Regions from separate parts of the Variovorax sp. 01T432 genome, predicted to be linked through region 1. Evidence: predicted binding sites of a transcription regulator. Region 1 holds the regulator's gene; each other region holds the start of a gene.
The links. The regulator FNR, encoded in region 1, switches genes on or off when oxygen is low (the NO sensors DNR and NnrR bind a similar motif). The targets are predictions, from matches to a motif close to TTGATNNNNATCAA.
Positions count from the first base shown of each region.

Region 1 (3,519 bases):
TCTACCTCACCGGCCTGCTGGTGGTGTCCGCGCTTTCGCTCTTCCTGTTCACCGCCGTGGCCGGACGCCTGTGGTGCGGCTATGCCTGCCCGCAGACGGTCTACACCGAGATCTTCATGTGGGTCGAGCAGAAGATCGAAGGCAGCCGCATCGCTCGCATGCGGCTGGACGAGGGGGAATTCTCGGTGGAGAAGCTGGTCAAGAAGTGGTTCAAGCATCTGGTGTGGCTGGGCATCGCGATGTGGACCGGCTTCACCTTCGTCGGCTACTTCACGCCGATCCGCGATCTGGGCATGGAATTCCTGCAGACGCGCATGGGTTCCTGGGAAGTCTTCTGGGTCTTCTTCTACGGCTTCGCCACCTACGGCAATGCGGGCTTCATGCGCGAGCAGGTCTGCAAGTACATGTGCCCCTATGCCCGCTTCCAGAGCGCCATGTTCGACCGCGACACGCTGATCGTCAGCTACGACGCCGAGCGCGGCGAACCTCGCGGTGTCCACGCCAAGGGCACCGACGCCCGGGCCCAGGGCCTGGGCGACTGCATCGACTGCGACCTGTGCGTGCAGGTCTGCCCGACCGGCATCGACATCCGCAAGGGGCTGCAGTATGAGTGCATCGGCTGCGGTCTTTGCGTCGACGCCTGCAACACGGTGATGGACAAGATGGCGACACCGCGCGGCCTGATCCGCTATGCCACGCAGAACGGCATGGCCGGCCACTGGACGCCCAGGCAGGTGCTGCGCCGCGTGCTGCGCCCGCGCGTGCTGATCTATACGAGCCTGCTGGCCGTGCTGTGCATCAGCCTGCTCACGAGCCTGGTGGTGCGCACGCCGCTCAAGGTGGACGTGGTGCGCGACCGCGGCTCGCTCGCCCGCATCGTCGAGGGCGGCGCGCTCGAGAACGTCTACCGGCTCCAGATCATGAATGCGACCGAGAAGCCGCAACGCTACAGCATCGAGGCCAGCGGCCTCCCGGGCCTGAACGTCTCGCCGGCCGGGCCGGTGGAGGTCGGTGCCGCCCAATCGCGCTGGGTCGCGGTGCGCCTGCAGCTGCCCTATGGCAGCACGCCGGCCGGTTCCCACAACGTGTATTTCGATGTGCGCTCGGCCGACGGCCGCGCGCGCGTGTCGGAGAAGGCCACCTTCATGGTGCCTCGCTGAGTCACAAAAGGAGAAGAGATGAAAGACGCAGAAGAATCACAGGCCAGGAGCGGACCCTGGTGGTCCTACCCACTGGTCTGGATGGTATTCGGCGGCCCCGCGGTCGTCGTCGTCGCCGGCCTCACGACGCTCTGGATTGCCGTGAAGATGCCCGATCCGGTGATCGCGGCGGACTACTACCGCCAGGGCATCGAGATCAACAAGACCCTGGCCGACAAGAAGCTGATGCCCGCCCTGGCCGGGCGCAACCACGCGGCGACGCCGGCGGCCGACCTGGCGCCCTGAGCGCCGCTCAGCAGTTCGCCGGATTGACGATGCGCTGCAAGGCGTCGGGGTCCACGATGCGCAGGTTGCGGTGCTGGACTTCGACGATGCCGTCCTCCGCGAACTTCGACATCGCGCGGCTCACGGTCTCGAGCTTGAGCCCGAGATAGCTGCCGATCTCCTCGCGCGTCATGCGCAGGACGAGTTCGGAGCGCGAGAATCCGCGCGCGTGCAGTCGCTGCACGAGGTTCAGCAGGAAGGCGGCCAGCCGCTCTTCGGCCCGCATGCTGCCCAGCAGCAGCATCACGCCGTGCTCGCGCACGATCTCGCGGCTCATGACCTGGTGCACATGGCGCTGCAGCGTGGGGACTTCGCGCGACAGCGTCTCGATGCGATCGAAGGGCATCACGCAGACCTCGGCGTCCTCCAGCGCGACGGCGTCGCAGCTGTGGCGGTCGTTGACGATGCCGTCCAGCCCGATGATCTCGCCGGCCATCTGGAAGCCCGTGACCTGGTCGCGCCCGTCCTCGCTGGTCACGCGGGTCTTGAAGACGCCGGTGCGGATCGCGTAGAGGGAGGTGAAGCGCTCGCCGTTGCGAAACAGGGTCTCGCGCCGCGCGACCTTGCGCCGCGTGGCGACGAGGTTGTCGATGCGCTGCAATTCGTCCGGGCTCAGGCCGCTCGGCATGCAGAGGTCGCGCAGGTTGCAGTTCGAGCAGGCGACCTTGATATGTTCGGTTTTCATTGACTTGGTCGTGGTTTGCGCGATTGTCCAAGCGCGCACCTGAGGGAGGATTGACGCACGTCAAGGATCGCGGGGCATGCCGGCGCCATAGTGGGCCATTTCCAGTGTCCAGAGCCTCTTCATGCTTCCAGCGCCAGTCATCGCCATTCCCGCGCCGTCCTCGCCGCTGCCGTCGCCCGCCATGCTGCGGCGCCTCGACGTGCCCGGCCCGCGCTATACCTCCTATCCCACCGCCGACCGCTTCGTGGAGGCGTTCACCGCGCAGGACTATGCCCACGCCCTGAGACTGCGCTGCACGGCCGGCGCGCGGGTCCGCCCGCTGTCGGTTTATGTGCACATCCCGTTCTGCGAGTCGCTCTGCTACTACTGCGGCTGCAACAAGATCGTGACCCGCCAGCGCGGCAAGGCGCGCGAGTACCTGAACTACCTCGCGCGCGAAGTGGAGCTTCAGGTGGAGCAGCTCGGCCGGGGCGCCGTCGTCAGCCAGCTGCACCTGGGGGGCGGCACGCCGACTTTCCTGGAAGACGCGGAGCTGCGCGAGCTCATGGCGCTTCTTCGGTCCGCCTTCACGCTGTCGCCGGAGGGCGAGTACGCGATCGAGATCGATCCGCGCACCGTGGACGCCGATCGCCTCGCGGTGCTGGCGGAGCTTGGATTCAACCGCCTGAGTTTCGGCGTGCAGGATTTCGATCCGGAGGTCCAGAAGGCCGTCCACCGCATCCAGCCCGCGCAGCAGGTGTTCGACCTGGTGGCGGCCTCCCGGCGGCTGGGCTTCTCCTCGATCAACGTCGATCTCATCTACGGACTGCCGCGCCAGAGCACGGCCTCCTTCGACCGCACGCTGGCGCAGATCTGCGAGTTGCGTCCGGACCGCATCGCGCTCTATGCCTACGCCCATCTGCCAGAGCGCTTCAAGCCGCAGCGGCGCATCGCGGCCGAAGACCTGCCGGAGGCGGCGGTGAAGCTCGGCATGCTCTCGCGCTCGATCGCGGCCTTCACGGCGGCCGGCTATGTCTACATCGGCATGGACCACTTCGCGCTGCCCGACGACCCGCTCGCCGTCGCCAAGCGGCAGGGCCGGCTGCATCGCAACTTCCAGGGCTACAGCACGCACCCCGACTGCGACCTGGTCGCCATCGGCGTCTCGGCCATCGGCCGCGTGGGCGCCACCTACAGCCAGAACGCCAAGACGCTGGAGGAGTACTACGACCTGCTCGACCAGGGCCGGCTGCCGGTGGTGCGCGGCCTGGCGCTCACGCGCGAGGATGTGCTGCGGCGCGCGGTGATCATGGCGCTGATGTGCCAGGGCCATCTGGACTTCGAATCCTTCGGGCTGGCGCACCTGGTGAA
Region 1 covers NZ_JBFTPS010000084.1:10,717-14,235, reverse strand. Annotated here, with positions in the region: gene ccoG (cytochrome c oxidase accessory protein CcoG) at 1-1,160, shown strand, start outside; gene AC1DNF_RS33665 (FixH family protein) at 1,179-1,445, shown strand; gene fnr (fumarate/nitrate reduction transcriptional regulator Fnr) at 1,453-2,193, opposite strand; gene hemN (oxygen-independent coproporphyrinogen III oxidase) at 2,291-3,519, shown strand, end outside.

Region 2 (3,519 bases), on a different contig from region 1:
GCGGCAGGCCCTTGCGCTGGATCAAGGACCGGGGGCGGCCTGGCCGGGCCGCGCCGCCGGCTGGGGCGCGGGAGACCAGTCGGGACGCTCGGAACGCAGGGTGTCGATGATGACGAGGTAGCGGCCCGCGCCCGCCACCGGCGTTCGTTCCGGCGGCAGAACCCACATCGACAGGCCGGCTTCCTCGGCCTGGAGGTAGTCCGCATCCAGCACGCTGAAGCCGTCGAGCAGGCGGTTCAGGCTCGCGGGGATGCGGATGCAGCCCTTCGATTGCACGGTGCCCAGCCGCGGCTCGAGAAAATCCGGGTCCGTCGCATGCATCTGCAGCCGCATCGTGCTGAATCCGCCACGGCCCCAGAGCCGCTGCGCCTGCTGCCACCCAAGATCGAAGACGCGCATGCCCTTGAGTCCGTAGCCGCGGATGCCGTTCTCGTTGAAGGTGCCTTCGGCGCGGAAGTCGGGGTTTTCGGTCGAAAGCGGGAACACGCCCAGCGGCGTCTCGAAGTACTCGAAGCCGCCGCCGCGCCCGGTGGAGACCGGCGATGCGCCGATGAGCAGGGGCGGCGCATCGGTGGCCATCCAGTAGATGAAGATGGCCTGGACCTTGGGACTGCGGTCGACCAGCGCGAGATACTGGGCGGCGTCCAGCGTGACTCCCGCATCCTTGAGCGCTGCGAGCGCGAGCGCGCCATAGTGCCGCGCCTCGTCGGGCGGAATCTCCAGGCGCCGGTCGACCTGGACGCGATAGGCGGCCGCGAGTTCGGCGGGACTCATCGCGGCGTGGCCGGCACCGCATAGCGACAGGCCAAGGACAAGGGCCGCGAGCAGATCGGCAGCGCGGCGGCCCAGGCTCATTTTCGTGCCGGTTCCGAGGCCGTCGCGGCGCGCTTGGCGGCTTCGAGCGTCCGGCTGGCGGCGTCCTTCGTCGCGTTGGCGGCGGTGCGCGTGGCTTCCGCCGCCGTCTTCAGCGCATCGCGCGTGGCCTGCGCCGCCTTCTCGGCGGCTTCTCCGCTCGATTCCAAGGCGCGCTTGACCGCTTCTTCGGACCTTTCGAACGCGCTCTTCGTGGCGGAGGCTGCCTTCTTGCTCTCTTCCTCGGCGGCCCGTGTGACATCGCGGGTTTCGTCGAGGGCCTTGGCGCTGGAAGCCGTCGCCTTTTCCTGCACGCGCCGTGCCGCGTCCGCGGCCTTCTTGGCCGCGCGGCGGATGGCCTCGGCCGCGGCCCTGGACACCTTGCCGGCCGTGGCTTCGCTCGTGTCGAGCGCGGCCTTGGCATGTTCCGCGGCCTTGCGCGCCGCGCTCTCCGCTTCACGGGCCGCCTTGCTCGCGGCGTCCCTGGTCTTCTGGGAAATGATCGGCGGCCGGCTCAGCTGGCCGGGTTGGGTGTCGTCGGCGGCGAAAGAGGCGGAGCCGATGACGATGGCCGCAAGGCCCAGCAGGATCTTCGATCTCATGGTTTCTTCTCCGGGTTACAGATAGGACAAGCATCGCGCCGGTGGGTTCCAGCGACCTTGCGCCAGCGCAAGGTCGCTGCGCGGCGCCTCGAGGCGGGTGAATTCAAGCGGGGCCCCGGCCGGGGTTGATGCGTGTCAAGGCGCATGGGGGCATCGGCACCGACACTGGGAGCCCGTCTTCCCGGACGCCAGAGGTCACCCATGTATCAACGCATCCTGGTCCCCATCGATGGCAGCCTGACTTCGCTGCGAGGCCTGGACGAAGCGCTTCGCCTGGCCGAGCTCACGGGTGCTTCGCTGTGCCTCGTCCACGTGGTGGACGAACTGAAGTACGTGACCGGCTTCGAGCCCTTCGCCGTCTACAGCTCGGATCTGCTCCCCCTGATGGAGCAGGCGGGCGAACAGATCCTCCAGCAGGGCAGGGAGCGCGCGGCGCGCGCCGGCATCCAGGCCGAGAGTGTGCTGTTCACTTCGCTCGCCGGACGCGTGTCGGAGATCGTCGCGGAGCAGGCCAAGGCCTGGGGCGCCGATCTGATCGTGATGGGATCGCATGGCCGCCACGGCGTCGGACGGATGCTGCTGGGCAGCGACGCGGAACTGCTCCTGCGCATCGCGCCGGTCCCCGTGTTGCTGGTGAGGGCCTCGGGGGCCGAGCAGGCGGCAAGCCCCCCGGGCACGCGTGAGGCGTCCTCGCATGTCCCCGTTGAAACTTGAGCCGCGGCCGTTGAATTTCGAGCCTCCCGGAGGGGTCGCGCCGGCGGCGCCATCGACCGGCGAGGCTCAACCGGCGCGGCCGAGGGTTCCGAGGGGCTCGGTGAAGCGCTATGCCACGGCGGCAGTGGCCGTGGCCTTGCTCGCGGGCGCGGCCGTCTGGCTCGGGCCGAGGGTGCTGCTGGGCCCGCAGGTGCCGGTTGCCGTCGTGTCCCGAAGCGATTTCGTCCAGTCGGTGGTGGCCAGCGGCCATGTGGAGGCGCCGCACCGGGTGAGCATCGGCTCCCAGATCGTGGGGATGGTCAGGCGCGTGCCCGTGATGGAAGGGCAGACGGTCGACGCGGGCCAGGTCCTCATCGAACTGGACGACGCGGAGTGGAAGGCCGCCGCCGCGCAGGCCGACGCGGCCGTGCTGCAGGCGCAGGCGCGTCTGAGGCAGCTTCGGGAAGTCCAGGCGCCGGTGGCCGAGCAGGCGGTGCGCCAGGCCCAGGTCAATGTCGACAATGCGCGCGCGCAACTGCGCCGCAGTACCGATCTCTTCAACCAGGGCTTCGTCGGCCAGGCGGCACTCGACGACCTGAGAAAAGCCGTCGACATGGGCGAGGCGCAATTGCGTTCGGCGCAAAGCCAGCTGGAGACCACGCGTCCGAACGGCAGCGATCACGCCGTCGCGACCACCGCGCTGGAACAGGCGCGCGCCGCTGCCGGGGTCGCGCGTTCGCGGCTGGCGTACGCCACCATCGCCGCGCCGGTGGCCGGCACGCTGATCGACCGCGAGGTCGAGCCCGGCGATGTGGTCCAGCCCGGCAAGGCGCTGATGGTGCTTTCGCCATCGGGCGACACGCAGCTGGTGGCCCAGATCGACGAGAAGAACCTGCAATTGCTCGCGGTCGGCCAGAAGGCGCAGGCATCGGCGGATGCCTATCCCGATCAGCGTTTCGCCGCCCGGCTGGTCTACATCAATCCGGGGGTGGACGTGCAGCGCGGGTCGATCGAGGTCAAGCTGGACGTGCCCAAGCCGCCGGCCTATCTGCGGCAGGACATGACGGTGTCGGTGGATATCCAGGTCGCATCCAGCACCCAGGCCTTGCTCGTGCCCACGGATGCGATCCACGACGCCGATCGTCCCCAGCCCTGGGTTCTGAAGGTCGAGGGCCGGCATGCGAAGCGCGAGCCCGTGCGGCTCGGCCTGCACTCCGGCGGTGTCAGCGAGGTGCTCGACGGGCTCCAGGCCGGCGACCGCGTGGTGCCGGCGCAGACGCCCGATGTCGTCGACGGCACGCGGCTGCGGGCGGTGGCGGCGAGCGAGCATCGATCCCCATGAGCCGCTGGGTGCCTTTCGAATGGATCGTGG
Region 2 covers NZ_JBFTPS010000033.1:27,423-30,941, forward strand. Annotated here, with positions in the region: gene AC1DNF_RS22860 (L,D-transpeptidase family protein) at 22-855, opposite strand; gene AC1DNF_RS22865 (hypothetical protein) at 852-1,454, opposite strand; gene AC1DNF_RS22870 (universal stress protein) at 1,656-2,168, shown strand; gene AC1DNF_RS22875 (efflux RND transporter periplasmic adaptor subunit) at 2,269-3,489, shown strand; gene AC1DNF_RS22880 (ABC transporter permease) at 3,486-3,519, shown strand, end outside.
Region 2: AC1DNF_RS22870 (universal stress protein) is a predicted target of FNR. The motif match lies at 1,580-1,593, and genes of this name have one in related genera.

Region 3 (3,519 bases), on a different contig from region 1:
GAGATCTGCCAGTTGAAGCCGATGGGCGCGAAGACATGCTCCAGCCCGCGGCCGATCATGCCGGCCAGACTGTAGTGGATCGCCGGGCCGGTCGCACCTGCCGGCGGCGAAGGAAAGGTCGAGAGGAACCACAGCAGGATCGTCAGCGTCAGGATGATCGTGCCGACACGCTGGATGAAGATCCATGCGCGCTCGTACAGCCCGAGCGCCAGATTGCGCACGCTGGGCCAGCGGTAGGCCGGCAGTTCCATCATCAGCGGCGAATGCTGCTTGTTGTCGCGAAAGCGCTTCATCACCCACGCCACGGCCATCGCCGAGACGATGCCGAAGATGTAGAGCGCAAACAGGACAACGCCCTGCAAATTGAATACGCCAGCCACGGGGCGGGCAGGAATAAAGGCCGCGATCAGCAATGCGTAGACCGGCAGGCGCGCCGAGCAGGTCATGAGCGGAGCAATCATGATCGTGGTGATCCTGTCGCGCCAGTTGCTGATCGTGCGCGTGGCCATCACGCCCGGGATGGCGCACGCGAAGCTCGACAGCAAGGGAATGAAGGATCGGCCCGACAGGCCCACCGTGCCCATCACGCGGTCGAGCAGGAACGCGGCCCGGGGCAGGTAGCCCGAATCCTCGAGCGCGAGGATGAAGAGAAAGAGGATCAGGATCTGCGGCAGGAAGACGATCACGCCGCCCACGCCGGCGATGATGCCGTCGACCAGCAGACTCCGCAGCATGCCCTCGGGCATGAAATGCATGAGGAGTTCGCCAAGCGCGGTCGTGGCGTTCTTGATCGCGTCCATCGGCACGTTGGCCCAGCTGAATACGGCCTGGAACATCAGGAACATCGTGACCGCGAGGACCAACATGCCCCATACCGGATGCATCACGACGCGGTCGATGCGGTCGCTGGCGGCGAGGCTGCCAACCGGCTCTCGCACCGCCAGGCCCAGGATGCGGCGCACCTCCCGTTGCGTGGCCAGCACATCTTCCAACTCGGGCGCCTGCCAGGGCCTCGCCACCGCGACAGCCACCGGCACATCGAGCGCTTCGAGCAGGCCCTGCGCGCCGCCGGTGTGCACGCCGACGGTCTCGATCACCGGCACGCCGAGTTCGCGCGACAACACGGCCGCATCGACAGCAATGCCCTGCTTCTTCGCCATGTCGGTCATGTTGAGCGCGACCACCATCGGCAGGCCGAGGCGCTTGGCTTCCAGCACCAGCCGCAGGTTGAGGCGCAGGTTGGTGGCGTCGGTGACACACACCAGCAGGTCAGGCAGCGCCTCGTCGCTCTTGCCCGTGACCACGTCGCGCGTGACGGCCTCGTCGGCCGAAAGCGCGTTGAGGCTGTAGGCGCCCGGCAGATCCAGCACGAAGACGCGACGACCGGCGGCCGTGCGAAGCGTGCCCTCCTTGCGCTCGACTGTCACGCCCGCGTAGTTGGCGACCTTCTGCCGGCTGCCGGTGAGCAGGTTGAACAGCGCGGTCTTGCCGCAGTTGGGGTTGCCCAGCAGCGCGATGCGTCCCGGCGGAGTCGTCGATACGGCGGCGCCTGGTTGAAAGGTCAAGGTGGCTTCAACCATGTTGCATGGCCCCCGGCGTGACGCGGATGAACGAGGCCTCGTGTCGACGCAGCGCAAAGGTGGTGTGACCCAGCCGAACGGCCAGAGGCTCACGTCCCGGCACGCCGGATGCCACGATGCGGACCGCCTCGCCCGGGACGAAACCGATTTCGGTCAGCCGCAGCACCAGTTCGCGATCTTCCTGCGCCTCAGGCCGCAGCACGTCGAGCACCGTCGCCCACAGGTTGTTGGGAAGCTGGTCGAGGCTGATGGCAGCCGAAGCTGCGCCGGTCATTGTGGTCACCCGGGAAGTCCAAGTCGTCAAAATGAGAATTATTCTCGAAAACTCGCGCGAAGGCGAGTCGGAAACGACTTAACCCTCTGCGGCCTTCTGACAAAAATCAAGAAAGCCGGTGCGCGCGCCGGCTTTTCTACATGAAGCCGAGTGTCAGGCGGCCAGCAATTGCCGCAAGACGAAGGGAAGGATCCCGCCGTGCTTGTAGTAATCGACCTCGATCGGCGTGTCGATGCGCAACCGAACCGTCACTTCCTGGTGCGTGCCGTCGGCCCGGCGGATCACCAGCTTGACATCCATCTGCGGCTTGAGTTCGCCGCCGATCACCACGTCGACTTCCTCGTCGCCCGTGAGGTTCAGCGCCTGCCAGGAATCCGCCCCGCGGAATTGCAGCGGCAGCACGCCCATGCCGACCAGGTTCGCACGGTGGATGCGCTCGAAGCTGCGCGCCACCACCGCCTTGATGCCGAGCAACTGCGTGCCCTTCGCGGCCCAGTCTCGCGACGACCCGGTGCCGTACTCCTCGCCGCCGAACACCACGGTCGGCACGCCTTCTTCCATGTACTTCATGGCGGCGTCGTAGATGAACATCTTTTGGTTGCCCGGCTGGAAGAGCGTGTAGCCGCCCTCTTCCTGTGTGCCATTGGCATCGGGAGGGAGCATCAGGTTCTTGATGCGCACGTTGGCGAAGGTGCCACGCATCATGACTTCATGGTTGCCCCGGCGCGAGCCGTAGCTGTTGAAGTCGGCCTTCGGCACCCCGTGCGCCTTGAGCCAGATGCCCGCGGGCGAGTCTTCCTTGATCGAACCGGCCGGCGAGATGTGGTCAGTGGTGATGGAGTCGCCGAAAAGCGCCATGACTCGCGCCCCGGTGATACCGGCGTCGGTGGCAGCCGGTTTCATCTTGAATCCCTCGAAGAAGGGCGGCTCGGCGATGTAGGTCGAGGTCGGCCAGTCATACACCTGGCCGGTCGTACCCTTGATGCTGCTCCAGAACTTGCCGGGCTCGCTTTTCACCTTCTCGTAGTTGCTGCGGAAGGACTTGGCGTTCATCGCGTAGCGCAGGTTCTCGTCGATCTCCTTCGTGCTCGGCCAGATGTCGCCGAGGTAGACATCCTTGCCGTGCTTGCCCTTGCCCACCGGCTGGGTCATGAGGTCGACCATCACGTTGCCCGCGATCGCAAAGGCCACGACCAATGGCGGCGAGGCCAGGAAGTTGGCCTTGAGGTTCGGGTGGATCCGCGCCTCGAAATTGCGGTTGCCCGACAGCACGGCTGCGCCGACCAGATCGTTCTTCGTGATGACCTCGTTGATCTCGGGCGTCAAATCGCCGGCGTTGCCGATGCAAGTCGTGCAGCCGTAGCCGGCCAGATAGAAACCGAGCTTTTCGAGGTAGGGCAGAAGACCGGCCTTTTCAAGGTATTCGGTCACGATGCGCGATCCGGGCGCGAGAGAAGTCTTGACGTGCGGCTTGACTGTCAGGCCCGCTTCCACCGCCTTCTTCGCCAGCAGGCCGGCCGCCAGCATCACGCTGGGATTGGAAGTATTGGTGCAGGAAGTGATGGCCGCAATCAGCACGTCGCCGTTCCCGATGGTGACCTGGCCCTTGGGCGCAGGCGGCGCCGTTGCCCCCACATGCGCCGCGGCCTTGGTGGAGCGATTGGC
Region 3 covers NZ_JBFTPS010000003.1:126,665-130,183, reverse strand. Annotated here, with positions in the region: gene feoB (ferrous iron transporter B) at 1-1,580, opposite strand, end outside; gene AC1DNF_RS03420 (FeoA family protein) at 1,573-1,854, opposite strand; gene AC1DNF_RS03415 (aconitate hydratase) at 2,008-3,519, opposite strand, start outside.
Region 3: AC1DNF_RS03420 (FeoA family protein) is a predicted target of FNR. The motif match lies at 1,951-1,964, and genes of this name have one in related genera.

Region 4 (3,519 bases), on a different contig from region 1:
GCCTGAAGCTTCGCATCGGCGGCGGCCTGCTGGTGCGCGACGCCACCGGCGCGGCGCGCAGCGAAGGCATCATTCCGGGCGACCTCGTGGTCGCCGTCAACGACGATGCGGGCCTCGAACACGTCAGCGACTTCACGCGGGCACTCGCGCGCGCGACGCCCGGCAGCACGGTCGCCCTGCTCGTGATGCGCGACCGGCGCGTGGCCTACGTGCCGATCCGCCTGCCCGCGCGCCACGGCAAGCCTCTCGACTGACTGAATGCGGGTGGGTCAGGCGGCGCCGCGCCCCAGCGCGCGCAGGCGCCCGATCCATCGGGCGCGAGCCTCGGGCCCGATCGTCTCGATGGCGCCGATCACGGTGTCGCGCACCGGGGATGCGCCGAGAAAGCCCAGGATATTGCGCTTGAGCACCTTGAGGCCGTGCGCGCGGAAGTACCAGCGATAGACGAGCGCCGGCATGCCCATGGTCATCACGATCCGCGCGCTGCGGCCATGCAGGGGCTTGCCGAACTTGCCGGAGGACCCACTGACCGGGATGAAGCCCGGCCGCAACACCTGCTCCAGGAAGCCCTTCAGCAGCGCGGGCATCTCGCCCAGCCAGAGCGGAAAGAAGAGCACCAGGTGATCGGCATTGCGCAGCGCCTCTTGCGCGCCCACGAGCGCCGGCGGCGGCGCGCCGCTGTCCCACGCGGCCTTGCTGCGCAGGAGCGGGAAGTCCAGCAATCCCACGTCGACCGACTCGACGCTGTGACCGGCGCTCCCGGCTCCTTCGGCATAGGCCCGCGCCAGGGCGTGGCAGAAATGCGCGCTCGCGCCATCGGGATGGCCCTGGATGATCAGGATGCGCTTGCCCATGTCGCCGGCCCGCGCCTAATGCGCCATCAGCACCGGAACCGTCATGGTCGCGAGCATTTCCCGCGTCGCGCCGCCCAGCACCTGCTCCCGCAGGCGATGGTGCCCGTAGCCGCCCATCACGAGCAGATCGGCGCCCATGCCGGCCGCGCAGGTCAGAAGCGTGTCGACCACGCTCTCGGTGCTGCGGCACTGCTCCGGCATCGCGTGCACGCCGTGGCGCCGCAGCCAGTCGACCATCTCGGGCGCCTGCAGGAAGGCATCGTCGCGCCCGTCATCGGGCTTGCGCACGGACAGAAGCGTGACGCGCGAGCCCTTGTCCAGCAAGGGCAGGGCCTCGCGCAAGGCCAGGCCCGACTCGCGCGTCGCGTCCCATGCGACCAGCACGCTGCGCCCGACATCCTCGAACCGGCCCATGCGCGGAACGATGAGCACGGGCCGGCCCGTATGCAGCACGACCTGCTGCGGAAAGTCGCGCGTCGCGCTGGCGGCCGAGTTGTCATGCCCGATCTTCTCGCCGTCCGCCTGGCCCACCACCACCAGATCGCTGGCGCGGCCATGGTGGATGACTGCCTCGGCGGCTCCGCCGTCGGCCAGGCGCACCGACCATGACAGGGAAGCCGCGCCCCGGATCGCATCCTTGAACACATGCGTGATGGCCTCGGCCCGCACGCGCAGGTAGTCGGCCGCGGTGGCGATCAGGTCCGTGCTTCCGGTGGGAATCGTGTTCGTGGGGATGCTGCCGTTGACCAGGCCTGTCGGCACGAGACCCACCAGGTGGCTGCCATGGGCCATGGCCAGACGGGCCGAGAGATCGATGCGGACCACGCAGCGTGGCGTGTGGTCCAGGTGGACCAGGATGGTTCCGAGATTCACGGCGTTCCCCGCTCTGAATGAATGTGCGACAGGCGCATCTTCGAGCGGCGGGCGTCGCGCCACCTTGACGCCGATCAATGCCGCACGAATGCCTCCGGTCAGACTCCAAGCCCAAGTGCCCGGCGCCTTCGACGATCGAGTCGGCGGGCAAGCACGCAAGAACTACCCCACCGGGATCGACATGGACGAAAAAGCCGAAGCACTGGACCGAACGCTGCACGCGAGCCTGGCCGAACTCACGCGCGGGATCTCCCCCGCCGCGCTGATGCTGGCCTGGGCCGACTGGGCCATCCACCTGGCCGCGCAGCCGACCCGCAGCGCCCAGGTGCTGGGGGTCCGCCCCTGGTTGCGCGCGCTCGAGATGAGCAGCCCCGCCCTTCAGCATCTGCCCGGGCACAAGCCGCCCACCCCCGACCCTCGCGAGCGCGACCGCCGGCTCGCGGACCCCGCGTGGGACGCATGGCCGTTCAGCTTCTACCGCGACGTCTTCCGCGCCGGCGAGGAGTGGATCGCCGACCTGACCGAGGGCGTCCCCGGCGTCGACCGCCATCACCAGCAGGTGGTGGAGTTCGCGGCCCGGCAGCTGCACGCCATGTGCTCGCCGGCGAACTTCGCCGCCACCGATCCGCTGGTGCTTCAGAAGGCCGCGGCGACCGCCGGCACGAATTTCCTGCAGGGCGCGCAGAACTGGGCGCAGGACCTGCAGCGCACCCTCCAGCACCAGCCGCCCGAAGGCGTGGAGAACTTCCTGCCGGGACGCGATGTCGCGATCACGCCCGGCAAGGTCGTGCTGCGCACCCACCTGATGGAGCTGATCCAGTACACGCCCACGACCGCCACGGTTCATCCCGAGCCGGTCCTGATCATGAGCGCCTGGATCATGAAGTACTACATCCTCGACCTGTCGCCGCACAACTCGCTGATCCGCTACCTGGTCGACCACGGCCACACCGTGTTCGCGATCTCGTGGCGCAACCCGGATGCCAAGGATGCGGACTTCGGCATCAACGACTACCTGGCGCAGGGCCTCATGGCCAGCCTCGATGCGATCCAGGCCATCGTGCCCGGCCAGCGCGTGCATGCGCTGGGCTATTGCCTGGGGGGCACCCTGCTCGCCATCGGCGCCGCGGCCATGGCACGCGACCGCGACGAACGCCTCGCCACGGTGACCCTGCTGGCCGCGCAGACCGACTTCACCGAGCCGGGCGAGCTGAGCCTCTTCATCGACGAGAGCCAGCTCTCCTTCCTGGACGACGTGATGGCGCGCCAGGGCTATCTGGATTCGAGCCAGATGGCCGGCGCATTCAACCTGATGCGCGCCACCGATCTCATCTGGACCCCCCTGGTGCGCAACTACCTCATGGGGGAACGCATGCCGATGACGGACCTCATGGCGTGGAACGCCGACGGCACGCGCATGCCCTACCGCATGCACGCGGGCTACCTGCGCAGCCTGTTCCTCGAGAACGCGCTGGCCGAGGGGCGCTACCTGGTGGACGGACGCCCGGTATCGCTGGGCGATATCGGCGTGCCGATCTTCGCCGTCGGCACCCGGACGGACCATGTCGCGCCCTGGCGCTCCGTCTACAAGATCAACCTGCTCTGCGACACGGAAATCACCTTCGTCCTCACCGACGGCGGCCACAACGCGGGCATCGTCAGCGAACCCGGCCACCCGCATCGCCACTACCAGATCCTGCGCCGCGCCGCCAATGCGGCCTACGTGCCGCCGGAGGCCTACCTGGCGCGGGCCGAGCCTGTCCAGGGGTCCTGGTGGCCCGCGTTGCAGCAG
Region 4 covers NZ_JBFTPS010000033.1:21,962-25,480, reverse strand. Annotated here, with positions in the region: gene AC1DNF_RS22850 (trypsin-like peptidase domain-containing protein) at 1-254, shown strand, start outside; gene AC1DNF_RS22845 (NAD(P)H-dependent oxidoreductase) at 270-854, opposite strand; gene AC1DNF_RS22840 (universal stress protein) at 870-1,727, opposite strand; gene AC1DNF_RS22835 (PHA/PHB synthase family protein) at 1,909-3,519, shown strand, end outside.
Region 4: AC1DNF_RS22840 (universal stress protein) is a predicted target of FNR. The motif match lies at 1,792-1,805, and genes of this name have one in related genera.